DNA from 2 places in the Trinickia acidisoli genome. Region 2 is predicted to be linked to the other one. Evidence: riboswitches for the same ligand, from Rfam matches in the RefSeq annotation. Region 2 holds a riboswitch; the other holds the start of a gene.
What was found. A riboswitch is a leader RNA that binds a small molecule or an ion and turns the genes downstream of it on or off. The one in region 2 is predicted to bind glycine.
Positions count from the first base shown of each region.

Region 1: another riboswitch for glycine. It lies ahead of J3485_RS25700 (D-amino acid dehydrogenase); the one in region 2 lies ahead of gcvT (glycine cleavage system aminomethyltransferase GcvT).

Region 1 is NZ_JAFLRG010000002.1:1,645,476-1,660,436, forward strand. It holds gene J3485_RS25665 (LysR family transcriptional regulator) at 1-97, opposite strand, end outside; gene J3485_RS25670 (methyl-accepting chemotaxis protein) at 94-1,671, opposite strand; gene J3485_RS25675 (putative hydro-lyase) at 2,068-2,838, shown strand; gene J3485_RS25680 (MFS transporter) at 2,899-4,218, shown strand; gene J3485_RS25685 (hydantoinase B/oxoprolinase family protein) at 4,248-7,883, shown strand; gene J3485_RS25690 (DUF5621 domain-containing protein) at 8,180-9,403, shown strand; gene J3485_RS25695 (Fic family protein) at 9,465-10,220, opposite strand; gene J3485_RS25700 (D-amino acid dehydrogenase) at 10,355-11,623, opposite strand; glycine riboswitch at 11,770-11,860, opposite strand; gene J3485_RS25705 (saccharopine dehydrogenase family protein) at 11,876-12,922, opposite strand; gene J3485_RS25710 (TetR/AcrR family transcriptional regulator) at 13,092-13,703, shown strand; gene ppk2 (polyphosphate kinase 2) at 13,718-14,644, opposite strand; gene J3485_RS25720 (helix-turn-helix domain-containing protein) at 14,849-14,961, opposite strand, start outside.
Region 2 is NZ_JAFLRG010000001.1:32,998-47,958, forward strand. It holds gene J3485_RS00160 (hypothetical protein) at 1-291, opposite strand, end outside; glycine riboswitch at 569-677, shown strand; glycine riboswitch at 698-864, shown strand; gene gcvT (glycine cleavage system aminomethyltransferase GcvT) at 956-2,074, shown strand; gene gcvH (glycine cleavage system protein GcvH) at 2,154-2,534, shown strand; gene gcvP (aminomethyl-transferring glycine dehydrogenase) at 2,641-5,598, shown strand; gene J3485_RS00180 (alginate lyase family protein) at 5,823-6,857, shown strand; gene J3485_RS00185 (L-serine ammonia-lyase) at 7,002-8,390, shown strand; gene J3485_RS00190 (DUF3626 domain-containing protein) at 8,450-9,469, opposite strand; gene J3485_RS00195 (thiamine pyrophosphate-binding protein) at 9,713-11,419, shown strand; gene J3485_RS00200 (hypothetical protein) at 11,459-12,874, opposite strand; gene J3485_RS00205 (tetratricopeptide repeat protein) at 13,279-14,961, shown strand, end outside.

The DNA of each region.
Region 1 (14,961 bases), on a different contig from region 2:
AAATCGTGGCCGGCGTCGCGTGCAACACACGCGCCGTGGCGCGAAAGCTCTCGAGTTCCGCTAACGTGACGAACGTCTCGACGAATCGCGTGTTCATCGTTTAGCGGTGTATGCCGCATCTGTCTCCACGCGGAACGCTTGCATCGCCACCCCGAGTTGCTGCGCCTGCTCGTTGAGCGACGTGGCCGCAGCCGCGGCCTGTTCGACGAGCGCGGCGTTCTGCTGCGTTGCACCGTCCATCTGCGAGATCGCGCGATTGACCTCCTCGATACCAATGCTTTGCTGAGCCGACGCCCCCGCGATCTCGTCGACGATCGTCGTGACGCGCTTGACGGCCGCGACGATGCCATCCATCGCCGTGCCCGCGCTTTCCGCCAGCACGGCGCCGCTCTCCACCTGCGTGAGCGAAGTGTCGACGAGCACGCGAATCTCTTTCGCCGCCGCGGCGCTGCGTTGGGCGAGGCTGCGCACCTCGCTCGCGACGACGGCGAAGCCCCGACCGTTTTCGCCGGCGCGCGCCGCTTCGACCGCCGCATTCAGCGCGAGGATGTTCGTTTGAAACGCAATGCTATCGATCACCGACGTAATGTCGGCCACCTTCTTCGAGCTTTCGGCGATCGCCCGGACCTTGCTCACGACGTCGCCGACCACCCCGCCGCCGCGCTCGGCCTCCGACGACGCGCTCGCCGCCACTTCGGTCGCGCGCGAAGCGTTTTCCGCGTTTTGCTTGACGGTCGATGTCAGTTCATCCATCGCCGCCGCGGTTTCTTCGAGCGACGCGGCTTGCTGCTCGGTACGGCTCGACAAATCGCTGTTGCCGGTGGCGATCTCGGCCGCGGCAGTGCGTATCGTCGCGGCGGCCGTCTTCACGCGCGCGACCGTGCCGGCGAGCGTATCGCGCGTATAGGCGATGGCCGATACGATGCTGTTGTCGTCGCCGTGAGCGACTTCGATATGTCCCGTCAAATCGCCCGATGCGATCTGCCGCGCAAGCTCGGCGGCCTGCGCCGGCTCGCCGCCGACCGAACGCCGCACGCTCTTGACCGCCATCGACGTCAGCAGCGAAATCGCCGCACCGAGAATGATTAGGACTACCAACGATGTACCGAGCGTGTGATAGAACGCGGACTGAATGTCGTCTTGATAGACGCCCGCAATGAGATCCCAATTCCAGGGCTTGTAGCGCTCGACGAAGCCGAGCTTCGAACTCGGCTCGGTCTCTCCCGGCTTGGGCCACCAATATTCGACATACCCCATCCCGTTCGGCGAGGCACCGGCCGCCGCGATATCCCGATAGAGCAGATTGCCCTTGGCATCCTTCCACTGCGACATGTCCTTGCCGTCGAGCTTCGGCGACATCGGATGCATGACGACCACCGAATCGGCCCCGACGACCGTGACGTACCCGTTGCCGCTATAGCGCAGATCCGCAATGCTGACCAAGGCCTGTTGCTTCGCGGCATCGGCACTCAGCTTGCCGGCCTGCGCATCGCGATCGAAACCCGCGGCGATCGAGTACGCCATCTGCGTGATGTCGGCAAGCGCATGCTTGCGCTCCTTCAACTGCATTTCGCGCATTTGCTGCGCGTGCCAAACCGTCAGCGTCAGCAGGCCGACCCAAGTCAGGAGCAGTGGGATCCAAAGCTTTTGTCGCAGGGTTAAATGGGACATGATGTTTTCTTCCGACGAATAAGGGTCATTCACATCTTTGGGCATGCCGAACGAGGGTTGCCTCGCCTACCCATCTGCATATCGGCATCCGTGAGCGGATGTTAAGCAGAACAAAAAGCCGGCGCACCCGGTCTCGATGCATGCATTCGAGCGTCTCGTACGGGGTAAGTCAACCCAAAATCGCGCGCGTCAACCGTCGCATTGTGCCGCTCACCCCTTATCGGACAAGGCTGCTCATGTTTTAAGCGAATACCGCGTGGCTTCGCCTCGCTCGGGAAAACCCGCATGAAAGTGTTAAGAGAAACTTAACAGAAGCGCGCGGAATAACTTGCTGGCGTGTCATCATTTTCAAACCTAATCTGCTCACCAAGCCATCTTCTTTCAGGGAATGCCCTCATGCCGCACCGTTTTCGTCAGCTCGTCCGCCGCAAGGACTTCAAAGGACCCACTGCCGGTCAGTGCGGCGAGTACGCTCAAGCCAATCTCGTCATCATCCCGAGTGCCTACGCCGAAGATTTCCTACGGTTTTGCATTCGAAATCCGAAGGCCTGCCCGTTGCTCGGCGTCGGCGAACGGGGGCAGTGGAACGTGCCCTCGCTCGGCCAAGATTTGGATCTGCGCACGGACGTGCCCGGCTACAACGTCTATCGCGACGGAGTGCTGAGCGAGCAGCCCGACGACATCCTTTCGCTCTGGAACGACGATCTCGTCGCGTTCGCGATCGGTTGTTCGTTTTCCTTCGAGCAAATGCTGGCGCACGAGCGCATCCCGCTTCGGCACGTCGACGAGGGCGTCAACGTCCCGATGTTCCGCACCCATATCGCCAACGCGCCGGCCGGCCCGTTCGGCGGGCAGCTCGTGGTATCGATGCGCCCGATGACGGGTGCGCGCGCGATTCGCGCCGTCCAAGTCACGAGCCGCTTCCCGTCCGTACACGGCGCCCCGGTGCATCTTGGCAACCCTCGCGCGATCGGCATTGCCGATCTGTCGCGCCCCGACTATGGCGACGCCGTGACGATTCACGAAGACGAAGTGCCTGTGTTCTGGGCGTGCGGCGTGACACCGCAAAGCGCACTCGAAGCGGCGCGCCTGCCCTTCGCCATCGCTCATCGGCCCGGGCACATGCTCGTGACCGACATCCCCAACGCATCGCTCGCGGTTCTCTGACGCGGTGCTTATGTATAGGAACGATAGAAACACCCGCAGCGCAGTACCGAGGAGACATCGATGAACACCGAAGCACATTACCCTGATATTGAACACGCCGACGACAGAAGCGGCGCAGCCGAGGCGGGCCGCGACGACCGCGGCATGTTCGGCTGGTACGGACACCTGGGCGCGAACGAGCGCCGCGCGTTTTGGAGCTGTAAGGCCGGCTATGCGCTCGACGCAATGGATACGCAGTTCCTGAGCTTCGTCATTCCGGCACTCATCGCCACTTGGGGCTTGACCAAGGGCGAGGCCGGACTCATCGGCACGGTTACGCTGCTGATGTCCGCGTTGGGCGGCTGGGTTGCGGGCATCCTGTCCGACCGAGTCGGACGCGTGCGCACGCTGCAGATCACGATTGTCTGGTTCGCCGTGTTTACGCTCGCCTGCGCTTTCGCGCAAAACTTTACGCAGTTGCTCGTCGCACGCGGCTTGATGGGCCTGGGCTTCGGCGGCGAGTGGACGGCCGGCGCCGTGTTGATCGGCGAAGTGATCCGCGCCCGTGACCGCGGCAAGGCCGTCGGGATGGTTCAAGCCGGCTGGGCGATCGGCTGGGCTGCGTCGGCCGGGCTCTATATCCTCGTGTTTTCGCTGTTGCCTGCCCACATGGCATGGCGCGCGCTGTTCGCGCTCGGCATTCTTCCTGCGCCGTTCGTCATCTACGTCCGCCGCTTGGTCGAAGAGCCCGAGGTGCATCGCGTGGCCAAGCAGCACGAGCGCGATACGAACACCACACACTCGTTCATGGAGATCTTCAGCGCCGACATGTGGTTCACGACGCTGCGCACAGCGCTGCTCGCGACCGGCGCACAAGGCGGCTACTACGCCATCACGACGTGGCTGCCGACTTACCTGAAGACCGAGCAGCATCTGAGCGTGGTAGGCACGGGCGGGTACCTTGCCGTGATCATCGTGGGTTCGTATGCCGGCTATCTGTGCGGCGCGTGGCTATCCGACCGTGTCGGCCGCAAGCTCGCGTTCATCACCTACGCGCTCGCATCGATGGTCATCGCGCTCGCTTATACGCACGTCAAGCTCGACAACACGCTGCTCTTGATTCTCGGCTTCCCGCTCGGCTTCTTCGCGTCGGGCATCTTCTCCGGCATGGGCGCGTTCATGTCCGAGTTGTTTCCGACGCGTGTGCGCGGGTCCGGTCAAGGCTTTTGCTACAACTTCGGCCGTGCGGTCGGCGCCGCCTTCCCGTTCCTCATCGGCATGGTGGCTCAAAAGATGACGCTCGGCGCCACTATCGGTACCTTCGCGGCCGTCGCCTACGGCGTCGTGATCCTGGCAGCCCTGACACTGCCCGAGACGCGCGGCGCACAACTGAAATACTGATTTCCTAACATCCTCTTCGATCGAAAGACATGAAAAACGACTCCACTCAAATTATTTCGGACTCCGAACGATGGCAGTTTTGGATCGACCGTGGAGGCACGTTCACGGACATCGTCGCGCGACGCCCCGACGGCGTGCTCGTCACGCACAAGGTGCTGTCCGAGAATCCCGAGCGCTACCGCGATTCGGCCGTGCAGGGGATCCGCGAATTGCTCGGCGTGCCGACGGGCGCGCCGGTGCCTGCCGAGTTGATCGAATGCGTTCGGATGGGCACGACGGTTGCGACGAATGCGTTGCTCGAACGCAAGGGCGAGCGAACCGTGCTCGCGATCACGAAGGGCTTCGCCGATGCACTGCGCATCGCGTATCAAAACCGGCCGAAGCTGTTCGTGCGCAATATCGAATTGCCGACGTTGCTTTACGAGCGCGTCGTCGAGATCGACGAGCGTATCGGCGCGCGGGGCGAAGCGGTCCGCGCACTCGATGAAGCGGGTGCACGTTCCTCGCTGCAGCGTGCCTACGACGAAGGCATTCGCTCATGCGCCATCGTGTTGATGCATGCTTATCGGCATCCCGAGCATGAGCGCGTACTGAAGGCGATCGCACAAGACATCGGCTTTACGCAGATTTCCGTGAGCCACGAAGTGAGCCCGCTCATGAAGCTCGTCTCACGTGGCGATACGACCGTCGTCGATGCCTACCTCTCGCCCGTCTTGCGTCACTATGTGCGGCAGGTCGAACGCGAGCTGGGCCCCGTGCCGCTGCAGTTCATGCAGAGCAACGGCGGCTTGACCGATGCTCACCGCTTTCAAGGCAAGGATGCGATCTTGTCGGGACCGGCCGGCGGCATCGTCGGCGCGGCACAAGTGGCCGCGCTCGCGGGCTTCGACCGCATCATCGGCTTCGACATGGGCGGCACGTCGACCGACGTCACGCACTATGCGGGCGAGTACGAGCGCGATTTCGTCACGGAAGTGGCCGGCGTACGTATTCGCGCGCCGATGATGAAAATTCATACCGTCGCGGCAGGCGGCGGCTCCATCTGCAGCTTCGATGGCGCACGCTTTCGCGTCGGCCCTGAAAGTGCCGGCGCGAATCCCGGCCCAGCTTCGTACCGGCGCGGTGGCCCGCTGACCGTTACGGACTGCAACGTCATGACGGGCAAGCTCGATCCGCAGTGGTTTCCGAAGGTGTTCGGTCCCGAAGGCAACGAGCCGCTCGACGATGCGATCGTGCGCCAGCGCTTCGCCGAGTTGGCTGCCAACGTGGCGAGCACAACCGGCATCGAGCGCAAGCCCGAGGAGGTAGCCGAAGGGTTCTTGAAGATCGCGGTCGAGAACATGGCCAACGCGATCAAGCAGATCTCCGTGCAGCGCGGGTATGACGTGACGCAATACACGCTTGCCTGCTTCGGCGGCGCGGGTGGACAGCACGCGTGTCTCGTGGCCGACGCGCTCGGCATGACGCGTGTCTTCATCCATCCGCTCGCGGGCGTGTTGTCGGCATACGGGATGGGTTTGGCCGACGTACGCGCATTGCGCCAGCGCGCGCTCGAAGTGCCGCTCGACAATCGCGCCCTCGCCGCTTGCGAAACCGCATTCATCGACCTCGCCGAAACCGCACGCGACGAAGTGGCCTCGCAGCGCATCGACGACAATCGAATCACGCTTTGCTACAAGCTGCACGTCAAATACGACGGCACCGATACCGCGCTCGAAGTCGATTTCGACCAAGACGTGGCGCCCGTGGTCGCACAGTTCGAGACGCTTTACCGGACCCGCTACGGCTTCCTGATGCCCAATCGCGCGTTGATCGTCGAGGCCGTGGCCGTCGAAGCGATCGGCCGCACGCAGCAAGCCGACGATGAACGTTGGCCGCTGGCCGACGATGCATCGACCGAACCGTCGCCGCTCGCGATCACGCGCGTCTTCACCGGCGGCCAATGGCGCGCAACGCCGGTCTACGATCGCGATGCGATGGCGCCTGGCGCAAAGATCGATGGCCCGGCGATCATCAAGGAGAGCACCGGCACGACGATCGTCGAACCGGGGTGGCAGCTCGTGGTGACACGCCACAACCATATGGTTGCCGAGCGCACGGTACCGCTCGAAGCGCGGCATGCGGCCGGCACGCAAGCCGACCCGGTACTGCTCGAAGTCTTCAACAATCTGTTCATGTCGATCGCCGAACAGATGGGCGTGACGCTCGCGAACACGTCGTATTCGGTCAACATCAAGGAACGCTTGGACTTTTCGTGCGCGCTGTTCGACGCGGACGGCAACTTGATCGCGAACGCACCGCATATGCCCGTGCATCTGGGCTCGATGGGCGAAAGCGTGCGCACCGTCATCGACCGCCGCACCGGCACGATGCGTCCGGGCGATGCATTCGCGTTGAATGCGCCCTACGCGGGCGGCACGCACCTGCCCGACGTGACGATCATCATGCCGGTGTTCGCTTCGGGGTCGAGCGAACCGATGTTCTATGTCGCCGCGCGCGGTCACCATGCGGATATCGGCGGCGTGACGCCCGGATCGATGCCTCCCGACTCGGTTCACGTCGACGAGGAAGGCGTGCTGCTCGACAACGTGCAACTCGTGGCCGAAGGCCGTTTCCTCGAGGGTCGCATTCGCGACAAGCTGCTTTCGGGCCCGTGGCCCGTGCGCAACGTCGAGCAGAATCTCGCCGACCTGCGTGCGCAAGTGGCCTCCTGCACGAAGGGTGCGCAAGAACTCGACCGCATGTGTAGTCAGTTCGGGCTCGATACGGTGCGCGCGTATATGCAGCACGTACAGGACAACGCGGAGGAGGTCGTACGCCGCACGCTGTCGGTGCTGAAAGACGGGCGCTTCGAATATGCGTTCGACGACGGCGCCAAGATCGTCGTCAACGTATCGATCGACAAGGTCCAACGCTCGGCGGTCGTCGACTTCGCCGGCACGAGCGAGCAGCAGCCGAACAATTTCAATGCGCCGTCCGCGATCTGCAAGGCAGCGGTGCTGTATGTCTTCCGCACGCTCGTCGACGAAGACATTCCGCTCAATGCAGGTTGCCTGAAGCCGCTCGACATCAGGATTCCTGAAGGTTCGATGCTGAACCCGCGCTATCCGGCGGCTGTCGTGGCCGGTAACGTGGAGACGTCGCAAGTCGTCACCGACGCGCTCTATGGGGCGCTCGGCGTGATGGCGGGCGCGCAGGGCACGATGAACAACTTCACGTTCGGCAACGATCATGTTCAGTACTACGAAACGATTTGCGGCGGTGCGGGTGCCGGGCCGACATTCGACGGCTGCAGTGCGGTGCAAACGCATATGACGAACTCGCGTTTGACCGATCCCGAGGTACTCGAATGGCGTTTCCCAGTGCGGCTCGATTCGTTCGGCGTTCGCCGCGGCAGTGGCGGCGAGGGGCGTCATCGCGGCGGTGACGGCACCGAGCGGCGCGTGCGCTTTCTCGAACCGATGACGGCCGTTATGCTCGCCAACCGCCGTCTCGTGCCGCCGTTCGGGCTCGCAGGCGGAGCACCGGGCGCAAGCGGCGTGAATTGGATCGAGCGCAAGGACGGCACGCGCGAGGATTTCGGCGCGCGGCATCGGATGCAGGTAACGGCAGACGATGTCGTCGTGATTCAGACACCGGGGGGAGGCGGATACGGCGCGGCTTGAGAACGTGTCGTAATGAGTTGTAGTGTGTTGGAGTAAGTTGCATCGGAGGCGGCGTCGCGGCATTGGCTGTGGCGCCGCCTTTCGCTTGAGTGAGTCACGCTGCGCTCCCGTTGAATCGCTGCTTCATGGCTCTCCCGCCACAGACCTTCATCAGACCTTCATCCGGCCGTTGCAAGATTTGCAATCGCACTGATATGCTGTGATCCCACTGCCGCGGCTGAGCACTGCACCGCCCAAGCATCTGGTAAAAACCCTGATAAGTAGTATCACGATAACAGGCAAGGAGGTGAATACCTATGCCAGCATTTGCGTCGCCAGTATTCACCGTCTTTAACCACGGGACATGCGCCAGCCGCGATGGGACCGGCGAAATCGTCGCTGAATTCGGCCGTCTCGCCGCGGGCACCGAATATAAAGACTTTCTCATTTGCGATGGCCCCGGCAGCAGCCCGACGACGAGCGTGATCCCGGGGCAATTCAATCCGTTCACGCGCGACAAGCAGCCCAAGGCGACTTTCGGCAACAAGGAATTAGGTCATACCCACATTAATTGGAAGGTGACCGGCGTGATGTCGGGCGCGGGGTGGGATGACAACGTCATGCACGCCGTCGCGACGATCGCGGAACTGAGCCCTGCCCCGAAAACGGTGAACATGCTCGGGTGGAGCCGCGGCGCAGTGACTTGCACGAAGCTCGCCTATAAGCTTCGCGAGATCTTCCCTGACATCGCCGTCAACATTTTCGCCGTCGATCCTGTCGCCGGGATAGGCAATAAGAGTGACGTCGACGCCAGCACTATCCGCGGCAACGTCAAGAATTATTTAGCAGTCCTATCGATGCACGAGACCCGAGGCTTCTTCAAGCCTCAAGATGCCAAGCGCGTGACGTTCACCAATGCCGCGACGAACGCGGTGTTCGTACCGTTTCCGGGCAATCACAGCGGCCAAGTCAATCTCGACAAGAACGTGAGCAAGAACCAGGGCGAAGCGGCCCAGATGGTATGGTTCCTAGCGTGGAAGTTTCTCGATCATTTCGGAACGCGGTTCATTTCGCCTCCTTCGCCCAGTTACAACGAATTGGAACAGTGCAACTTGTACGCGAAGATGAAGCAGAAGATGCCGGGGTACAAGAAAACGAGCCCGGGCACGATTGCATCGGCTTTCATGGGCGGCGGCAAGACGCGGGACTACCTCAATAACCGCATCGATCAGTACGTCAAGTTCTCTGACTTCTTTATCAGCGAGCACCATCGCCGCATATTCAAGCGGACGCTGCCTCATTTGTATCGGTGGGTGTTCGAGAATCAGGGAAGCGATACGGCGGCGGTCATTCAAGATTTCAAGAAGGCGGAATTCTATCCGGCGCTCAAGCAGACGCTGGTCGATGCCGGGTTCCAGCAGACGCGACTGAGCGGGGTGCCCACGGTACTGTTGCCGATTCGCGGCGGCGGACAACAGGCGGTCGACATCTCCGCGCAGCAGCTCACGGCGAGCATGTCGAGCATGGGTCTTTATGTTTGATCGATGAGTTCAAGGGGCGCTTGCGCGCCCGCTCAGTCGTTAGCCCGTTGTAACTTACGGGCTAGTCGCGCCTTCCAAGCAGATCGAGATACGCCGCGAGCGTGCGTTCAAGCGCCTCGGCAACGAGTCGCGTAATGATGCTGTACTCGCCCGTCACGCATGCCCGATCCAGCGCCTCGTAGTAAGCCAGACGCTCCTCTTGTCGAATCACCGCCGGCGGATAACCGGACTTCATCAACTCGAGATTGAGAAGCAGCCGGCCCGTTCGGCCGTTTCCATCGGAGAACGGATGAATTTTCGCGAACCGTGTATGCAGCTCGGCAGCACGCGCGACGGGGTGCGTATCCGTTGCGCTCGCATGCCAGCCGATGAGCGCGTCCATTTCGGCCGGCAGCAGCGAGAAATCCGGAGGCGTCGTGCTTGCGCCCGAGATCACCGCGTTCTCACGGCGATACTGGCCCGCCTCTTTATCGTCGATACCCTTGAGCACGCGAGCGTGAATATGACGGATCTGTGACTCCGATAGTCCCTCGTCACTACCGACGATGTCCTCGACGTAGAGAATCGCGTCGCGGTGATTCGTCACTGCGATATGTTCGCGAAGCAATTTTCCGCCTACCGCGATTCCCTCGAGCACGACCTTCGTTTCATGCAGCGAAAGCGTGTTGCCCTCGATCGCATTCGAGTGATAGGTCAATTCCAGCATCAGCGCGTCACGCAGCGACCCCAGCGTATTGAGCGGCAGCGGACGTGCCACGTCGAGTTTTGCCTTGTCGGCATCGATAGTGTGGAGCAAGGCGTGTAAGGACGAATCCATGAAGTCACCGGTGCGTTCGGAAGGCCCACATTGTATCGCTCCGGCGTATGCCGGAGCCGCTTGCCTTCGCTTGAACCGAATCGAGCCGAACCGGGCGGCCCCGTGCGACGCAGGACTCGCCCTACTCGACCGAATCAAGCGCCTTGACGACCGCCGACCGCTACGGGACGCACGCGAGCCGCCACCGCATCATCAGACACCAGTTGCGCAACGCCTTCCGCCGTGGCGGCCGACAATGTCCAGCCAAGATGCCCATGCCCCGTGTTGTAGAACACGCCGCGGCGACGGCCCCGGCCAACCCTCGGCAGCATGCTCGGCAACATCGGGCGCAAGCCTGCCCACGGAATGACGCGCGAAGTCGAGACCGCGGGAAAATGCGTCCGGACCCATCGAACGAGCGGTTCGATGCGATTCGCTCGAATGTCGCGATTCGCGCCGTTCAGTTCGGCCGTCCCCGCCACTCGAAAGCGATCGACACCGAGGCGGCTGGTCACGATTTTCGCGCGGTCGTCGAGCAGGCTCACCCACGGCGCGGCCTCCCGACTCGATGGATCGTCGAGCGATACGGTAATCGAATAGCCCTTCACGGGGTACACGTTGACGTGATCGCCGACATATGCGGCAAGCGCACGGCTGCCAACGCCCGCGCAAATCACGACGCGATCGAACATGCCCATTTCGTCGCGGCCTTCGCGCTGCGCCGCGATCGCAATCTCACCGTCGCTCGATCCGTCGATCGATTGCACCGCCGTGTCGTAGCGAAACTCGACGCCAAGGCGTTCGCACGCCTGAGCGAGGCCGCGCGTGAACTTATGGATATCGCCCGTCGAATCCGATTCCGTGAAAAAACCGCCATAGAACTGGCCGTGAAGCGTCGGCTCGATTGCGCGAATCTCGTCGGGCGTAACGGACCGCCGATCGAGTCCTCCTTCGCGCAGCAGCGTGTTCACCTTCGACGCAGCTTCGAATTCCGAGCGCGTCGCGTAGAAATGCAGAATACCGCGCTGCTCGAGATCGAACTCGATCGCTTCGCGCTGCGCGATGGAAAACAAATGCTCGCGCGCGGCGATCGCGAGGCGAACGGTTTCGATCGTGTTGCTGCGATAGTGGGGAATCTGCCGTAGGAATTCACCGATCCAACTGTATTTGTGCCAACTCGGACGCGGATTCATCAGCAACGGCGCGTCGCGCTTGAACATCCAACGTAAGCCTTTGAGCACCGTCGCGCGGCTGTTCCAGACTTCGGCATTGCTGGCCGACAATTGCCCGCCGTTCGCAAACGACGTTTCCATCGCGGCATAGCGATGACGTTCAAGGACGGTGACGCGGTGGCCGCGCCGAGCGAGCGCGTAAGCAGTGGTGACGCCGGTGATACCGGCGCCGATAACGGCAATTCGTGACATGACATGGTCCAGAGTTCGTTGGGCATCGCCGGCCGATAACAACCGGCGTCGATGCCCCATCTGTCCATGTACCTGAGAGTTTCGCCCGCGCACTTGCCGCGCGGGCTCCCCTTCGGTGGGCGCGCATGGCGCCGCTCTCCAGATGTTCCGGCTGCGAGGTCCTTTTGCCTGAGAGTTTCCGGGGCGGTTGCTCCGTCGGCGTCGCTCGAATCGAGCGATCTCTTCCATGCAGCGTGATGGAACGCGCTAAGGCTAGCCTTGGACGGAAAATTCGGCAAGCGATTTCTTTTCGTCGAAAACGACCTTCACCGTATCGAGTGCCGCCAAAAAGTCCGACGCGTCGAAAATTTCACCGAGACTGACGACGCCGCCCTTCGATACGGACTTCCCGCTCAGCAATCGCTCTGTGGCCTCGACGATGATCGGTGCGCTGACCGCATAAATGTCCTGCCCCGTGGCAGTCACGCGACGCGTTACCCCGCTCTGCGCAACGACGACATCCATGACGAATTGCTGCGCGGATCGTCCCATATCGTCGTGCGGCTGGGGCGGCGGCGTATTCGGATCGCGAAGTTCACGCAGAGCGGCGAGGCCGAACCAAGATTCGAGCGTGTCGACACGCAAATGACGCGACACGGTCAGCACTTCGGTAAAGGGGAGCATGACAACCTCCGCATCGCCCAGCACCTCGGCGAACGACCACGCGCCCTCCGGCATCGGCGAAGGCAGCGGTGTCAGCTTCCCGCTACGCTGAACGAACCTCGTCGCATGATTGCGTTCACCGGTCACGCGTGTGCCGCGCGTCGGATGCCAACTGTCGAGGCCGACGGCGATATCGACTCTTTCGATCGGCTGATCGGCATCCACGGCTGCCGTGACGAGCAAATCGGCGAGACCGCCGTAAAACGCCGCCGCGGGGATAAGACTGACGCCGGCGTCACGCGCACCGGCATGGCGCTGGTCGATGATCGCTTGGAGCGCTGGCTGTTCCGCAGTGACGTCGAGATAAGGTATTCCCGCGCGCAACGCTGCATCGACGATCGGCAGCGCGGTATCGAGAAACGGCCCCGCGCAATTGATGACGGCATGCGCCCCGCGGATTGCGGCGTCGAGTTGTTGGGGATCGTCAGTCGAAGCAACTCGCCACGGGCTGTCGTCGTTGGCACTGATTTCCTTCAGGCGCTCTGCATCGCGTCCGATACGAACGACACCAAAGCCGCGCCGCTTCAATTCGGCCACGACGAAGCGCCCCGTATGGCCCGTAGCACCGTACACCGCGACAGTCATTTTGTTGTTCATGTTCGACTCCGAGTTGGAATGGTGACTTTATAGTACAGATCTGTAGCGTCGTCAATACAGATCTGTAGCGAATAAGATACCGATCTGTATCGAAATCTACGCCGCACGCTTCGTAGTGCTATCATCGACGCCAATGCAGATGCATAAGGAACGTTCGAGGCCGACCAAGATGAAGAAGGGAGAACAAGCGCAGGGCGCGGCACCCGATACGCGCGAACGTATCTTGCGGACCGCCAGCGAGCTCTTCTATCGGGAGGGAACGCGCGCGGTGGGTGTGGATCTGATCGTGGCGAAGTCTGGTGTCGCCAAGACGAGCCTATATCGCCACTTCGCGACGAAGGACGATCTGATCGAAGCCTTTCTGCTGCGCGAGGACGAGGATTTTTGGCAACATTGGGACGCGGTGGCGGCCGAGCACAAAGGTGCGCCGCGCGAAGAACTCGATGCCCAGCTTCAATGGATCGGCGATCGCATTGCACGCCCCGGTTATCGCGGCTGCCCGCAAATCAACATCGCGGCGGAATACGCCGACGACAAACACCCGGCCCGCAAGGTTGCCGTAGCGCACAAGCGAGAACTGCGTCGGCGGCTGGCGGAATTGGCGGGCGCCATGCACGTCGATGAGCCCGAGACCTTCGCTTTGAGGTTTGGGACGATCATCGACGGCGCGCTCAGCAGCGGGCGGGCGCTGCATGCGCAAGGGCCTGCGCGGTTTCTGCAAGCGTTGGCGCAGATGCTGATACCAACGAAGAAACCGAAGCGAAAATCGGCCCCGCTTTAAAGGCCCCAGGCCCGTCAATAAATTTCCGGCACGATCATCTCGGTCGGCACGGGCTGACGAATGTACTCCGCGTTGTGCACGCGCTCCGGCAGCATGACGGTCGGATGTTCGACCTCACGATACGGCACCTGGCTCAGTAGGTGATGGATGCAATTCAAGCGGGCACGCTTCTTGTCGACGGCCTGCACGACCCACCACGGCGCTTCCGGATGGTGTGAGCGCTGCAACATCACTTCCTTTGTCTGCGTATAAGCTTCCCAACGGCGCCGGCTTTCGAGGTCCATCGGGCTCAGCTTCCATTGCTTGAGTGGATCGTGGATGCGCGCCTGGAAGCGGATTTCCTGTTCCTCGTCCGTGATCGAAAACCAGTACTTCAGGATCTGGATGCCGCTTCTCACGAGCATCTTTTCGAACTCGGGCACCGAGCGGAAGAATTCTTCGTACTCCTCATCATTGCAGAAGCCCATCACGCGCTCGACGCCCGCGCGGTTGTACCAACTGCGGTCGAACAGCACCATTTCGCCACCCGCGGGAAGGTGCGCGACGTAGCGCTGGAAATACCACTGCGTGCGCTCGCGATTGCTGGGCGCGGGCAGCGCGGCGACGCGGCATACGCGCGGATTGAGCCGCTGCGTGATTCGTTTGATCGCCCCGCCCTTGCCCGCCGCATCGCGCCCCTCGAAAATCACGACGAGCCGGTGGCCCGTCTGCACGATCCAGTCCTGCAGTTTGACGAGTTCGCCTTGCAGACGAAATAGCTCGCGGAAGTAGTGCCTGCGCATGCTGCGCGCTTCCGGCGTGAGGGCATCGGAGCCGTCCAGGATGCGATCGTCCACTTCCATTTCGAGTTCTTCGTCGTATGCGTCGACGAGATCCTCCTCGAAACGACGCTGCCGCTGAGCAAAGAACTCGGCATCGGATGTCGGATCCGGCTTGTCCATCACGTTCTCCCTGAATGAAGGTGAAACTGCGCGGTATGTCGCCCGAGACGGCGGCTGCGCATTCAGCGATTATCCTCGGCACGCCGTGTCAGGCATATTACCGAGCGGGCAGGTCAGAACGTAATCGCCGATTTGATCGATTGCACTGCGGCGCTGTTCAGGAAGATGTAGAAATCTTGCGGGGTCGAGCCTCCGGCCGGCAGGTTACTTCAAACCGTTCGACCCCGCCCGCAAAATCTCGCGCGGACCGACGCCAAGCAACCGATTCATCCAGTGCGCCATATGACTTTGGTGTGCGAAGCCTGCTTCGAGCGCGA
Region 2 (14,961 bases):
TTCGGGTGTGGCCTCGCTGCGCAACGGTTCGATGGCGTGTGCGATCGCATCGACGACGGTGCGCTCGGCCGCCTCGAACCGAATCACGCGCCAGGCCGCGACGAACAGTAGCGCGTCGGCATCGACGTCGCGGAAGACGTCGGCCAGGGTGCCCGTCGGCACGGTGCGCGCGCGTTCGATCAGCGGCGTCATCGCGTGCTCGAGCGCCTCGCTCGACGCGAACCGCACGCGACCCGCGGCCAGCAGGCCGATGTCGGGGTCGGTGCAGCAGAATCGGTTTCGGTTCGACATGATTTTCCTCCTCTGTGTTGCTGCCGGCGCGATCGCCTACGTTGCTCCGTTAGACGGAGCTGCGCGCGCCGCTATTCCCATCGACGTTCAGGATGGACCGAGCGGTGCGTTCGTCGTTCGTCGCGCATATGTGTAAGTTAGCTCGTCTTGGCGCTGCCTGCTGAGGCGCATCGCACGTTCAGTCGACAACCCCCTTCATTTGCAATCCCGGCATTTGACAACCCCGGCATTTGACAACCCCTGCATTTGACAACCCCATTACGCTCGCGTAAATTTCGCGCACGCGTCGGGAGAGCGCGCTCGCGGTAGGGTTTTTCGGCCCGCCGGCGACGCCGCCGAAGGGGCACACCCACAAACTCTCAGGCAAAAGGACCGACCGCGTCGAAAGGCCCCGCGTGAGCTGGGTTTTTCGCACTCTGGAGAGTGGCGATAGCTCGCAGCGGTGCGCCGAAGTCCGCAATCCGCGGCCGCACGCGCGAGCAAGTCGCCCACCGAAGGGGCGCGCGCATCGAGCGGGAAACGTATTCGTCCCGCCGGCGCAATCTCTCAGGTACCGAGGACAGAGGGGGCATGCACCGTATTCGCCGCAGGCAATCGAGCCGCGCGCGCGTCGATCGGCATGGCCCTTTTTTGTTTTCGCGAACCTTTGCGTGCCGAGACCTTCATGACCGAACTGAAACACACCCCGCTCAACGCCGCTCACCGTGCCCTCAATGCGCGCATGGTCGATTTCGGCGGCTGGGACATGCCCGTCAACTACGGCTCGCAGATCGACGAACACCAAGCCGTACGCGGCGATGCCGGGATGTTCGACGTCTCGCACATGTGCGTCGTCGATTTCGCCGGCGCGCGCGCCCGTGCGTTTTTCGAGTATGCGATCGCCAACAACGTCGGCAAGCTGCAAACGCCGGGCCGGGCCCTCTATTCGTGCATGCTGAACGAGCGCGGTGGCGTCATCGACGATCTGATCGTCTACTTTTTCGCTGACGACTGCTTTCGCGTCGTCGTCAATGCCGGCACGGCCGAGAAGGACATCGCCTGGTTCAAGCGGTTGAACGAGGAGCGCGGCTTCGGCCTCGCCATCACGCCGCGTCGCGATCTCGCGATCGTCGCCGCCCAGGGACCGAACGCGCGCGCGAAGGTCTGGCAGGTGCTGCCCGCTGTGCGCGAGGCGACCGAAGCGCTCAAGCCGTTCAACGCGGCGCGCGTGAGCGTTGCGCCGTACGGCGAGCTGACGATTGCGCGCACGGGCTACACCGGCGAGGACGGCTTCGAAATCATTGTGCCGGCGGCGCAGGTCGTCGCGCTCTGGCAAGCGCTGCAAGCGGCCGGCGTGCATCCGTGCGGGCTCGGCGCGCGCGATACGCTGCGGCTCGAAGCGGGCATGAATCTGTACGGCCAGGACATGGACGAAGACGTATCCCCGCTCGACGCCGGGCTTGCCTGGACCGTCGATCTGGCCGCCCCGCGCGATTTCGTGGGCCGCGCCGCCCTCGAGCGCGACGGCTCGCGGTACGTGTTCGTCGGCCTCGTCCTGCAAAAAGAAAACGGCAAGGCCGGCGGCGTGCTGCGTGCGCACCAAAAGGTACTGACACCGCTTGGCGAAGGCGAAATCACGAGCGGTACGTTCTCGCCGACGATGCAGGAATCGATCGCATTCGCGCGCGTGCCGAAGGGGGTGTGCCCCGGCGAGCGCGTACAGGTTCAGATCCGGGACAAGGCGCTGCCCGCAAGCGTGGTAAAACTGCCGTTCGTGCGGGGCGGCAAGGTGCTCGTCGCCTAAATCGAAGGCGCGGCCCCGCGCGCGTCTCGGTCCTTACGCTTTCAATTCAACGCATTTCCTATTTCCCCAGGAGCTTCAAATGAGCAACGTCCCGGCCGATCTGAAATACACCGAGGAACATGAGTGGATCAGAACCGAAGCTGACGGCACGGTGTCGGTGGGCATCACCGACCACGCGCAAGAGACGCTCGGCGACATCGTTTTCCTCGAGCTGCCCTCGGTCGGCAAGACGATCGCGGCCGGCGATGCGATCGGCGTCGTCGAATCGGTGAAGGCGGCCTCCGACATCTACTCACCCGTTTCGGGCGAGATCGTCGCCGTCAACGATGCGATCGTCGACACGCCCGACGCCGTCAACGAGGACGCCTACGCAAGCTGGCTGTTCAAGGTGAAGCTCGCGGACGCCGGCTCGGTCGACAAGCTGCTCGATGCCGCCGCCTATCAGAAGCTCGTCGGCTGAGCCGTTCCTTACGTTTCCTGCCGCGCGGCGCGTTTTGCGGCCCTGAGCCCGAACCGCCGCGCCCCCCAAGTTGCACTACAAGCCGCGTACTACAAGCTGCCCTATCATGAAGCTCGAACATCCGGATCGTCTGATGAACCGCTCCCCTCTCTCGCTCGCCGCGCTCGAAGCGCATGACGCTTTTGCCGAGCGGCACATCGGCCCGGATGACGCCGATCAGCACAAGATGCTGGCGGCGCTCGGTTTCGAGTCGCGCGCCGCGCTGATCGATGCCGTGATCCCACGGGCGATCCGCCGCGCCGACACGCTACCGCTCGGCCCGTTCGAGCAGCCGCGCAGCGAGGCCGAGGCGCTCGCGCGGCTGCGCGAGCTCGCGGACAAGAACGAGGTGTTCCGCACCTACATCGGGCAGGGTTATTACAACACGCACACGCCGGCCGTCATTTTGCGCAACGTGCTCGAGAATCCGGCGTGGTACACGGCCTATACGCCGTATCAACCCGAAATCTCGCAAGGCCGGCTCGAGGCGCTGCTCAACTTTCAGCAGATGATCGGCGACTTGACCGGGCTTGAAATCTCCAATGCCTCACTGCTCGACGAAGCAACCGCCGCGGCCGAAGCGATGACGCTGCTGCAGCGCGCCGGCAAATCGAAGTCGAACGTTTTCTATGTGGCTGACGACGTGCTGCCGCAGACGATCGAAGTCGTGCGCACGCGCGCCGAGCCGATCGGCATCGACGTGCGGGTCGGTCCGGCGGAGGCCGCGGCCGGCGCGAGCGCGTTCGGCGTGCTGCTGCAATATCCGGGCGCGAACGGCGACGTACGCGACTACCGCGCGCTCGCGCAAGCCGTGCATGCGGCGGGCGGCCATGTCGTCGTCGCGGCCGATCTGCTCGCGCTCACGCTGCTGACGCCCCCGGGCGAGTGGGGCGCCGACGTCGCGGTCGGCACTTCGCAACGTTTCGGCGTGCCGATCGGCTTCGGCGGGCCGCATGCCGCGTACATGGCCGTGCGCGACGAATTCAAGCGGCAGATGCCGGGCCGGCTCGTCGGCGTGACCGTCGATGCGCAAGGCAAGAGCGCGCTGCGCCTCGCGCTGCAAACGCGCGAGCAGCACATTCGCCGCGAGAAGGCCACTTCCAACGTTTGCACGGCGCAAGCGCTGCTCGCGATCATGGCGAGCATGTACGCCGTCTATCACGGGCCTCATGGTTTGAAATCGATCGCCCGGCGCGTGCATCGCGTGGCGGCGCTGCTTGCCGCCGGCGTGAAGCAACTCGGCTACACGCTTGCCAACGACACCTTCTTCGACACGCTGACGATCGAGACGGGCTCGCGCACGGCGGCTGCGCACGATGCCGCCAAGCGTATGCGCATCAATCTGCGCCGCGTGAGCGATACGCAGGTCGGCGTTTCGGTGGACGAGACGACCAAGCGTGCCGATCTCGCCGATTTGCTCTCGCTCTTCGCGCATGCGGCCGGCGCGATCGACGTGCCGCACGTCGACGCGCTCGATGCGGCGCTCACGCGCGCCGAGGAGCAAGGCCAAGGCGGCGATTCGGCCGCGCTGCCCGCCGCGCTCGCGCGCACGAGCGCCTACCTCACGCACCACGTCTTCAACCGTCACCATTCGGAAACGGAGATGCTGCGCTATCTGCGCAGCCTGGCCGACAAGGATCTTGCGCTCGACCGCTCGATGATTCCGCTCGGCTCGTGCACGATGAAGCTGAACGCGACCTCGGAGATGCTACCTGTCACGTGGCCCGAGTTTTCGCAGATCCACCCGTTCGCGCCGGCCGAGCAGACGGTCGGCTACCGCGAAATGATCGATCAGCTCGAACAGATGCTCGTCGCGGCCACGGGCTACGCGGCCGTTTCGCTGCAGCCGAACGCGGGCTCGCAAGGCGAGTACGCGGGCCTCTTGATCATCCACGCCTATCACGCGGCACGCGGCGAGGGCCATCGCGACGTCTGCCTGATTCCGGCTTCGGCGCACGGCACGAATCCGGCGTCGGCGCATATGGCGGGGATGAAAGTCGTCGTCGTCGGCTGCGACGAGCAGGGCAACGTCGACATCGAAGACTTGCAGGCGAAGGCGGCCGAGCATGCGGCGCGGCTCGCGGCGATCATGATCACCTACCCGTCGACACACGGCGTGTTCGAGCAGAACGTGCGCGAGATCTGCGAGATCGTGCATGCCCACGGCGGGCAAGTCTATGTCGACGGCGCGAACATGAACGCGATGGTCGGGCTCACGGCGCCGGGGCAGTTCGGCGGCGACGTTTCGCACTTGAACCTGCACAAGACGTTCTGCATCCCGCACGGCGGCGGCGGCCCTGGCGTTGGTCCGGTCGCGGTCGGCGCGCATCTGGCGCAGTTCCTGCCGAACCAGACTTCATCGGGCTATCGTCGCGCCGAGAACGGTATCGGTGCCGTCTCGGCCGCGCCGTACGGCTCGGCGTCGATTTTGCCGATCTCGTGGATGTATGTCGCGATGATGGGCGCGAAGAACCTGACGGCGGCGACGGAAGTGGCGATTCTGAACGCGAACTACGTCGCCAAATGCCTGGCGTCGCACTATCCGGTGCTGTACTCGGGCCCCGGCGGGCTCGTCGCGCACGAGTGCATCCTCGACCTGCGCCCGATCAAGGACGCGAGCGGGATTTCCGTCGACGACGTCGCCAAGCGTTTGGCCGACTATGGCTTCCATGCGCCGACGATGAGCTTCCCGGTGCCGGGCACGCTGATGGTCGAGCCGACCGAGTCCGAATCGAAGGAGGAGCTCGACCGCTTCATCGAGGCGATGATCGCGATTCGCGAGGAGATTCGCGCCGTCGAACAAGGGCGTGCCGATCGCGAGGACAACCCGCTCAAGCATGCGCCGCATACGGCGGCGGTCGTGACGGCCAACGAGTGGCCGCATGCGTACTCGCGCGAGGCGGCGGCCTACCCGCTGCCGTCGCTCGTGACGCGCAAGTACTGGCCGCCCGTCGGCCGCGCTGACAATGCTTACGGCGACCGCAATCTGTTCTGCTCTTGCGTGCCTATCGCGGATTACGCCTGACGGCGGCTGCGGCAAGCGGGCGTGCGTCGCTCGTCGGCAATACCGGCTACCATCTCACACCGCGGATCAAGCTACAGAAGGAGCGACCGATGGGACGAGAGGTGCAGACGGTGCCGGCGCACATACCCCGCGCGCAATGGCGCACACCGGGCTTGCGTATCGACGAACGGCCGGGGCTGCGGCCGGGGGCATCCCTCGCGGCCTGGCTGATCGCCTGCGCGGGCATGCTCGCGCCCGCCGGGGCGGCGCGCGCGGCGATGAACTTCTGCGCGGCGCCGGCTATGCAGACGAGCGAGCGCGCGAGCGCGGCGCCCGCGGTGCAGGCGCTCGTCAAGCGTGTCGCGGCACGGCTGAACGATCAGCCGAAGCCGCTCGCACACTTGCACACCGAAGGCACGCTGCCGCACGAAGGGATCCACGACCAGAGCGTCGAGGCCGAGCAGGATCTCGAGCTCATGCGCGATGCGGCGCTGGTCTGGCGCGCGACGGGCGAGGAACGTTATCTGCGCCTCGTCGACCGTTTCCTGCTGGCCTGGGCCACGACCTATCAGCCGAGCTTCGATCCGATCGACGAGACGCATTTCGATTCGATGATTCTCGCGTACGACTTGACCGCGAGCGCGCTGCCCGTGAAGACGCGCAACGCGACGGCCGCGTTCATCGCGAAGCTCGCGAATGGTTACGTCGAGCGCTTGGGCGCGCAGCCGCGTCCGCTGACGGGCACCTTCCGCAACAACTGGGAGAGCCATCGCGTCAAGCTCGTCGCCATGGCCGCGTTCACGCTCGACGACCGCAAGCTCATCAATGCGGCGCAGCGGTTGTTCGTCGAGCAGATCGGCACGAACATCGCCCCCGACGGCACGACGGTCGATTTCACCGAGCGCGATGCGCTCCATTACGTGACGTACGACTTGCAGCCGCTCGTCGTTGCGGCGCTGGCGGCGCGGCGCCACAACCGCAATTGGCTCGCCGTGCGCGCGCCGAGCGGGGCATCGCTCGGGCTCGCGCTCGATTGGCTCGTGCCGTATGCGCTCGGCGAAAAGACGCACGAGGAATTCGTCCATTCGAGCGTCGCGTTCGATGCGAAGCGGCGCGCGGCGGGTCTGCCGGGCTACTCGGGGCAATGGGACCCGAAGGGCGCGGCCGAATTGTTTCATCTTGCCGCGCGGCTGTCGGGCCGCTACGCGAGCGTGGCGCAGCGCTTGTCGCCGACGCCGCCCGCGTGGCTCTCCGTTTGTTTGCCGTTACCGGCGAGGTAACGTAGTTGGCGTGCCCGCCGTGCCTGGTGCGCCGGCCGTATCGCTGAGCTGAGCGGCGACGGTTGCCGCGAGGCGCGGGCACTCATCAACCCGAGGCGCGCGTGCACGATGCGCGTGCCGCCTCGATCCGCTTGTGGAGCAGCAATGGCAGTCAGCGTATTCGATCTCTTCAAAATCGGCATCGGTCCCTCGAGCTCGCACACGGTCGGGCCGATGCGCGCGGCCTTGCTGTTTGTGCAGGGGCTCGAGCGCGACGGTTTGCTGGCGCAGACCGCGGCGGTCAAGGTCGAGCTTTACGGCTCGCTCGGCGCGACGGGCAAGGGGCACGGCACCGATCGCGGCGTCATGCTGGGCCTGATGGGCGATGCGCCCGACACCGTCGATCCGTCGACGGTCGCCGCTCGGCTCGATGCGGTGAAAACATCGCGCCGGCTCGTGCTCGGCGGCAAGCACGAGATCGGCTTCGCGCCGAAGGAGCAGATCGCCTTCTATCGGCAAGCGCTGCCCGAGCACCCGAACGGCTTGAAACTGCGGGCGGCCGATGCGACGGGTGCCGTGCTGCGCGAGGCAACTTACTTGTCAGTAGGCGGCGGCTTCGTCGTGACAGCCGGCGCGCCGAACACGAAGGTGTTGCAAGCGGCCGATCAACGCGCGCATCCGTTCAGCACGGGCAACGAATTGCTCGCGTTGTGCGCGTCGACGGGCAAGTCGATCGCTCAGCTCATGTGGGACAACGAGCGCGTCTGGCATACCGAGGAAGAGACGCGCATCGGCCTGCTGAAGATCTGGGACGTGATGCAATCGTGTGTTGCGCGCGGCTGCGGCATCGGCAATCCCGATGCGGACGGCACGCTGCCCGGGCCGTTTCAGGTCAAGCGGCGCGCGCCGCAGCTCTATCGCGCGCTCTCGGGCAACCCGGAGCAGGCGCTGCGCGATCCGCTCTCGATGGTCGATTGGATCAATCTCTACGCCATCGCCGTCAACGAGGAGAACGCGGCGGGCGGGCGCGTCGTCACCGCGCCGACGAACGGCGCGGCCGGTATCGTCCCAGCCGTGCTCCACTACTACACGCGTTTCGTGCCCGGTGCGAACGAGCAAGGCGTGATCGACTTCCTGATGACGGCTGCCGCGATCGGCATTCTCTATAAGCTCAACGCGTCGATCTCGGGTGCCGAGGTGGGTTGCCAGGGCGAAGTGGGCGTGGCGTGCTCGATGGCGGCCGGCGCGCTCGCGGCGGTCACGGGCGGCACGCCGAAGCAGGTGGAGAACGCGGCCGAGATCGGCATGGAGCACAACCTCGGGCTCACTTGCGATCCGGTTGGCGGCATGGTGCAGATTCCCTGCATCGAGCGCAACGCGATGGCCGCGGTCAAGGCCGTCAATGCCGCGCGCATGGCGCTGCGCGGCGACGGTAGCCACTACGTGTCGCTCGATTCGGTCATCAAGACGATGCGGGAGACCGGCGCCGATATGAAGACGAAGTACAAGGAAACCTCGCGCGGCGGGCTCGCGGTGAATATCGTCGAGTGCTGAGCTCGATGTAGTGCGCCATGCGAATGCGGGGCGGCCGTTCGGCGGCTCAGCCAAACCGACTACGCAAAGAACGACACGCGAATGCGGTTTTTTTGCGCGAATTCGCGAATGTGGCGCTCGGCACTGTGCCAAGGCAGGCCGAGAAACGTCTGCGGTATTTCGGAACGCGAGATCGTCATGGCGGCGATATCGCGATCGAACCGGATATCCGTATGCGCTTGGAATTCGATGTAGTTGACCTTGACGCCGGTCGTATCGGGCGGCAGACAAAAGCTCGAGCCGCGAGCCCGTTTGCCGCTGGCATAGGCATAAATCTGCTTGAGCATCTGCGGCGTGCAATAGAGCAGGATTTTTTCGAGCTGGAGGTAGGTGGCCATCGCGTCGTGCAGCGTGACGATTTTGCCGCCGTATTCTTCGCGACGCGCGGCGAGGTCGGCGTTGACCTTGAACGAATCCGTGTAAAGGTAGCTCGACGCATGCTTGACGTGTTCTTTGATGATGGCGAACGAGCGCCCGTAGCCGTTGCCGCCCGCGCCGCCGCCTAGGCAGTAGGCGAAGTCGAGCGCGCCGTATCGGGGCCGCACCATGGATGTGAAGTGGTGCGACGTCGGCAGCCCGACGCGGTCGATCTGCGTGGCGCCGTAGCGCGCGACCAGCCGGCGCGCGTCCTTCACGTTTCGCGCATGAGCGGTGTTGCGCGCGTGGCCGGCGTAGTCGCCGAATTCCATTTCCACGTCGTTGCGGTACCACCGATCCTTTGCGGTCTTGGCGTTCTCGGCAGGACCGTGGACCCGGTCGAACAGGTTCAGCACGCGCATCGGCTCCTTGCCGTTGCCGAACCAGGTATTGGCGTTGAAGTTGATCGTCAGCCGGCCGTCTTTCAGAATCCCGAGCATGTTCGATTCGAAAAAGCGACGGGCCTGCGCGGCCGATCCGGCAGGCCGGCAAATCGCCAGAAAGCGGCGGAACGCCCGCTCCTTCAGATCGCGGCCGCTCCGCGCAAGATCGAGCAGACCCAACGTTTCGTTTCGAGCCAGCCGTGCCAGCGCGGCTTCGGCTTCGAATTCGTCGACTTGCATGAGTGCTCCCGGCAATGTGCGATGACGCGAAATGTATCGTCGCCCGACTCGGTTCGGCAGACGAAAAGTCGCAGAATCGCGCCCGCGGCATGGCCGCGCATGCATGGGGGCGCAAGCCACCCCCCAATATTCACGCAGTGACAACGCGCGCGACGCGGGCGTAAGCTGTCGGCCGTCTCTCGCGATTCGCTGTTCGGTCGCGCCGCTTCGAACACCATCACCGACTCAGGAGGTTGCCGCATCATGTCGAACGTCGCCGATACCGCCAACGTGACCGGAGCGCGTCTGCTCGTCGATGCGCTCGTCACGCACGGCGTCGATCGTGTCTTCAGCGTGCCGGGGGAGAGTTTTCTCGCCGTGCTCGATGCGCTTCACGACGAAACCGAGCGGATTCGCACGATCGTCTGCCGGCACGAGGCCGGCGCGGCCAACATGGCCGAGGCGACGGGCAAGCTCACGGGCCGTCCCGGCGTTGCGATCGTCACGCGCGGGCCGGGCGCGACGCATGCCTCGATCGGCGTGCACACGGCGTTTCAAGATTCGACGCCGATGATTCTGCTCATCGGCCAATGCGCGCGCGATCACCTCGATCGCGAAGCGTTTCAAGAGATCGACTATCGGCGCATGTTCGGTCAGATGGCGAAATGGGTCGCGCAGATCGACGACGCGCGCCGCATCCCCGAATATCTGAGCCACGCGTTTCACACGGCTTGTGCGGGCCGGCCGGGCCCTGTCGTCCTGGCCTTGCCCGAAGACATGCTCTCCGATCCGTGTCCGCGCATGCCGGGCGCGCCGCGCTTTCAACGCGTCGCGGCGTCGCCGTCGCCGGCGCAGATCGAGCGGCTGCGCGAGTTGCTCGAGCACGCGCAGCGGCCGATGGTCGTGGCCGGCGGCAGCGGATGGGGCGAGCAAGCGTGCGCCGATCTGCGCCGGTTCGTCGAGGCGTGGCAATTGCCGATCGGCTGCGCGTTTCGCTATCAAGACACGATCGACAACGATCATCCGAATTACGCGGGCGACGTCGGCCTAGGCATCAACCCCGCGCTTGCGCAGCGTATCCGCGAGGCGGATTTGCTCCTCGTGATCGGCCCGCGTTTGGGCGAATCGACGACGGGCGGGTACACGCTGCTCGACATTCCGAAGACCCAGCAAACGCTCGTGCACGTGCACCAGGGGGCGGAGGAGCTGGGGCGCGTCTATGCGGCCGATCTGCCGATCGTCTCGGGCATGCCCGAGATCGCCGCCGCGCTCGCGACGCTCGAGCCGCGCGGCACCCCGGCCTGGACGGGCACAGCCGAGCAGGCGCATCGCACGTATCTCGACTGGCGCGCGCCGCGGCCGATGCTCGGCGATGTGCAACTCGGCGAAATCATGGCGCAATTGCGCGCGCGGCTGCCCGCCGATGCGATCGTCACGAACGGCGCCGGCAACTACGCGATCTGGCTGCATCGGCACTTCGCCTATCGGCAATGGCGGACGCAGGTTGCGCCGACGAGCGGTGCGATGGGCTACGGCGTGCCCGCCGCGATCGCGGCGAAGGCGCTCTATCCCGAGCGCACGGTCGTGGCGCTTGCCGGTGACGGCTGCTTCATGATGTCGTCGCAAGAACTCGCCACCGCGATGCAGTACGGCCTGAACGTCATTTTCATCGTCGTCAACAACGCCCACTACGGCACGATCCGCATGCATCAAGAGCGGCATTATCCGGGGCGAACGCACGGCACGGGGCTGACGAATCCGGACTTCGCGGCGTTTGCGCGTTCGTTCGGCGCGCATGGGGAGACGGTCGAACGGACCGCCGATTTTCTGCCCGCGTTCGATCGATGCGTGGCGAGCGCCCGGCCGGCACTGATCGAAATCCGCGTGCCGCAAGAGGTCAGCACGCCGGCGGCCACGCTCGACGACATCCGCGAGCAAGGCCGGCGCTTGCGCGCTGCCGCCGCAAAATAGTCGGCGTTTCGCCGGCTCGCCGGAGCCGGTCCGACGAGATCAATGGCCCCGATAGAGCTCGCGCTGATTGGCGGAAAGGTCGAACGACAGCGACGACGGGTGCGGGAACGCCGGCAGCCGCAGCGGAGCCGTCAACGAGCGCGGCAACGTGAAGAGGAACGTCGACGGGCGGCTGGCGGCGGCCCGAACCGCATGTCGGTGACGAGTCGGGGCCGGGTGATGCACGATTGGGCTGTGTGCGTGGCGGATGTTCGCTGTTTGCGCACCGGGCGAGAGCGATCGTGGTTTCAGCGTCCGGGCGACGCTGGGCGGTTTCGTCGAGGCCGACGATGTTGAGGCCTCCGCGTCGCCCACGGCGGTAGACGCGGTATGTTCGATCGGCGCACTGCGGCCCTCGCTTTGCGTGGCGTCGTGCGTCGAGTCGTGCGGCGGGGCGAGCGCCGGTTGGGTCTCGCCCGCGGGTGTGCAACCGCGCTCGGCGTTTTCCGGCTCGCATAGGATTGCCGGCGCGCGGTCGCGCGGTGCGGCGGCTTCCGACGAGGGGGGCGTTCGCGTTTCCGCGCTGCTTGCCTCGACGCTCGATCGAGGCGGCGACTCGTGCGTTGCGCTGGTGGCGGCCGTGTCGGAAGGCGGTGCACGCAGTAGCGGCGGATGCACGAAGTCCTCGGCGTTCGCCATCGGCTTCGGGGCGGCCGCGGGTGCCGTCTCTGTCTCGGTTTCTGATGCCGCACGCGCTCGTGCCCGCTCGGTGGGGCGTGTCAAGGAAGCCGTTCCGGGGGCGACGTTCGTTGCCGTAGCGGCGGGCGTTGGCGTAGCCGGCACTGCCGCTGCCGCCGTAGCGGGCGCGGATGCGGTCTCCGCTGCGTAGACGGACGCCGCCGCGATTTTCGTGTTGGCAGGGTGCACCCGCCGCTGCGTGGCGTGGCGCTTAGCCGCGGGCGGCGCCGTCGTCGAGGCAGTCGCTACCGGCGCGGAAACGGCTGCCGCCGGTGTCGAGGAGGCTGCCACCGGCTTCGAAACGGCCGCTGTATGCTCGGCGCTCGTCGTGCGGTGCGGCTCGCGCGCGAGCTTTTGCGGCGGCGATGTGCGCCGCATTCGGACGGCGTCGGCCGCGCCGTCCGCGTTCGCGCTCGCGATTTGCGCTTCCAACAGCGGAACGAGATCGGCCGATGGCGGCGGCTCGGTCGAGCCGACTTGCGCGCTCACGCCGCTCGCCGGCGCGAGCAAGCGATGTGTGCGACCGAGGTCGACCCGATTCCAAGCGTCTTCGTCCTCGTGCTCGTCGATCGCCATATAGACGCCGAAGAGGCCGACGACCACGAAAAGCAACAACCCGGCGCCGAAGCTCAGGCCCCATCGGCGCGCGCCGTTCGGATCGGATGGCGTCCAATGCCGTGGCAGGATTTCGTTCAGATGGGTGCCGCGCGCGGCCGCCGGCGGTAAACGCTGTATCAACGGCCGCCCGCATCGCGCGCAGACTGCCGCGCCCATCGACGAAAACGCCCCGCAAGCGGGGCAGCGTGAGCGGCGTGTGCGATACGCGGTTCGATAGATCGCTGGAGGACGCATGATGTCGAATCGGAAGCCCGTTGCCGCGCTCGGTGTGACGCGGGCGCTGTCGCCGCACCCGTGCGGGCGGGACCTGGCATGCGCATGTGAGTCGAGCGATGCGGCCGACTCCCCGCACGCCTTGCAGCCCGGCACGATTCGGCCAACGGGCCTATGCTGGCCACTATGTGGCGTCGCGCGCACGCCGGCAACCGGTGGCGGCGCACGGACGTGCGTTGGCCAACATACGGCTGCGCCGCGACCGTTCTTCATGTATCTGATCGACAGCCACCTGTCACGAGAAGACGAGCATGACGAATCGGCGCGCACATCGTTGGCTGGCGGGCCTGGCGATGGCGCAGGCCCTGACGGCGTCGGCCGCCGCGACCCCCGCGGCACCGCAGCCGCCGTGCGTGCCGGCGCTTTCGGTGACGGACGTCGAGCACGGCTTCCGCTTCGAGCGCGATTGCGGCGTCGCCCCTAGGGAGCGCGAGCGCTTTGCCGCCGACGCCGAGCGTGCCGCACGCCGCGCTCATCTGCCGGGCAGCCAGCGCGTTGCCTTCGCGAAGGCCGCGAACCTGATGTTCGAGGCGATGCCCGCCGAACCGTTCACATCCGTCGCCCCACTCGTGCTCGGCCTTGCCGCGCAAAGCAGCGAAGCGGACGACGTCGATTTCATGTCGACGGCGCGTGATTGGAGCGCGCGATATGGCCTGCTGACACGGCGGGCGCGCGTGCTGCGAACCGACGATCCGCTCGAGGTGCAGGTGGATGCCGCGATTGCCGCGCTCGAGTTCGACAGCGCCGCCAAGCTGCTCGCGGCCGAACTCGCGGAGCCGGGCGCGCCCGACGACTTGATCGCGCTACGTAGCTTCCAAGCCGGGATCGTCGATTGGCTGCGGTTTTCGCCGAAGAGAGCGCTTGCGTTCGTCCGCATCGCCCATGTCCTGCGGCCGGACGATCTCGAGATCGCCGACGTCTACGCAGATTTGCTCGAGCAAGCGCGTCTGTTCGAACAGGCGCAGCCGGTCTACGAGTCCCTCGTGCTGCGGTATCAATTGCTCGCGCACGATAAGCCCGATCGATGGGAGCCGCGTTTCGCGCTCGCGCTGGCCAAGCTCGGGCATTTATACACGGCGCTGGCACTGCCGCAGGATGCCGAGATGGCCGACCTGCATGCGCTCGGGATTTATTGGAATCTGGCGCGCGAGCAGCCCGCCCACTACGGGCCGGCCGTCGCCGACTTGCTCGAATCGCTTGGCGCCTTGTATCGCGATGCGGACCGCCCCGACGACGCGATCGACGCCTACCACGAGGCGCTCAAGCTCGAGCGCGCGCTTGCCGAGCACGATGCGCCGGGCTACACGCCCGATTTGGCGACGACGCTGAACGACCTCGGCGTACTCTATGCGAGGGCGCGCCGCGCCGACGATGCGCAGCGCGCCTATGCCGAAGCGCTCGGCTTGCAGCGCGCGCTGGTACGGGAGAATGCGCTTGCTTATCGGCCGGCGCTTGCGCGTACGCTGAACAATCTCGGCAACCTTTACAGCGACGAGGGGCAACTCGAGCAAGCGGAACGAGCATACGGCGAAGCGCTCGCGATTCGCCGCCAATTGGCGCGCGAGAGCCCCGCGCGCGATGTCCCCGATGTGGCGCGCACGCTGACGAACCTCGGTGTGCTGTATCGAAAGGAGGGCCGCTCCGCGCAGGCCGAGCATGCGTATCGCGAGGCGCTGCGCACGCTGCAGCCGCTCGAGCGGACCGCGCCGGGCGCGTTCGGTGCCGACCGAGCCCGCACGCTGAACAATCTCGGGGTGCTGCTCTCCAAGACGCACCGCCCGCATGAGGCGGAAGGCGCCTATCGGCGCGCGATCGCGCTGTACGACGCGCTCACGAAAGCGGAGCCGGCCACCTATCGCGCCGATTACGCGCGCGTGCTGGGCAATCTCGCGAAGCTATACGGCGAGATGGGGCGAAAGCGCGAAGCGCAAGCG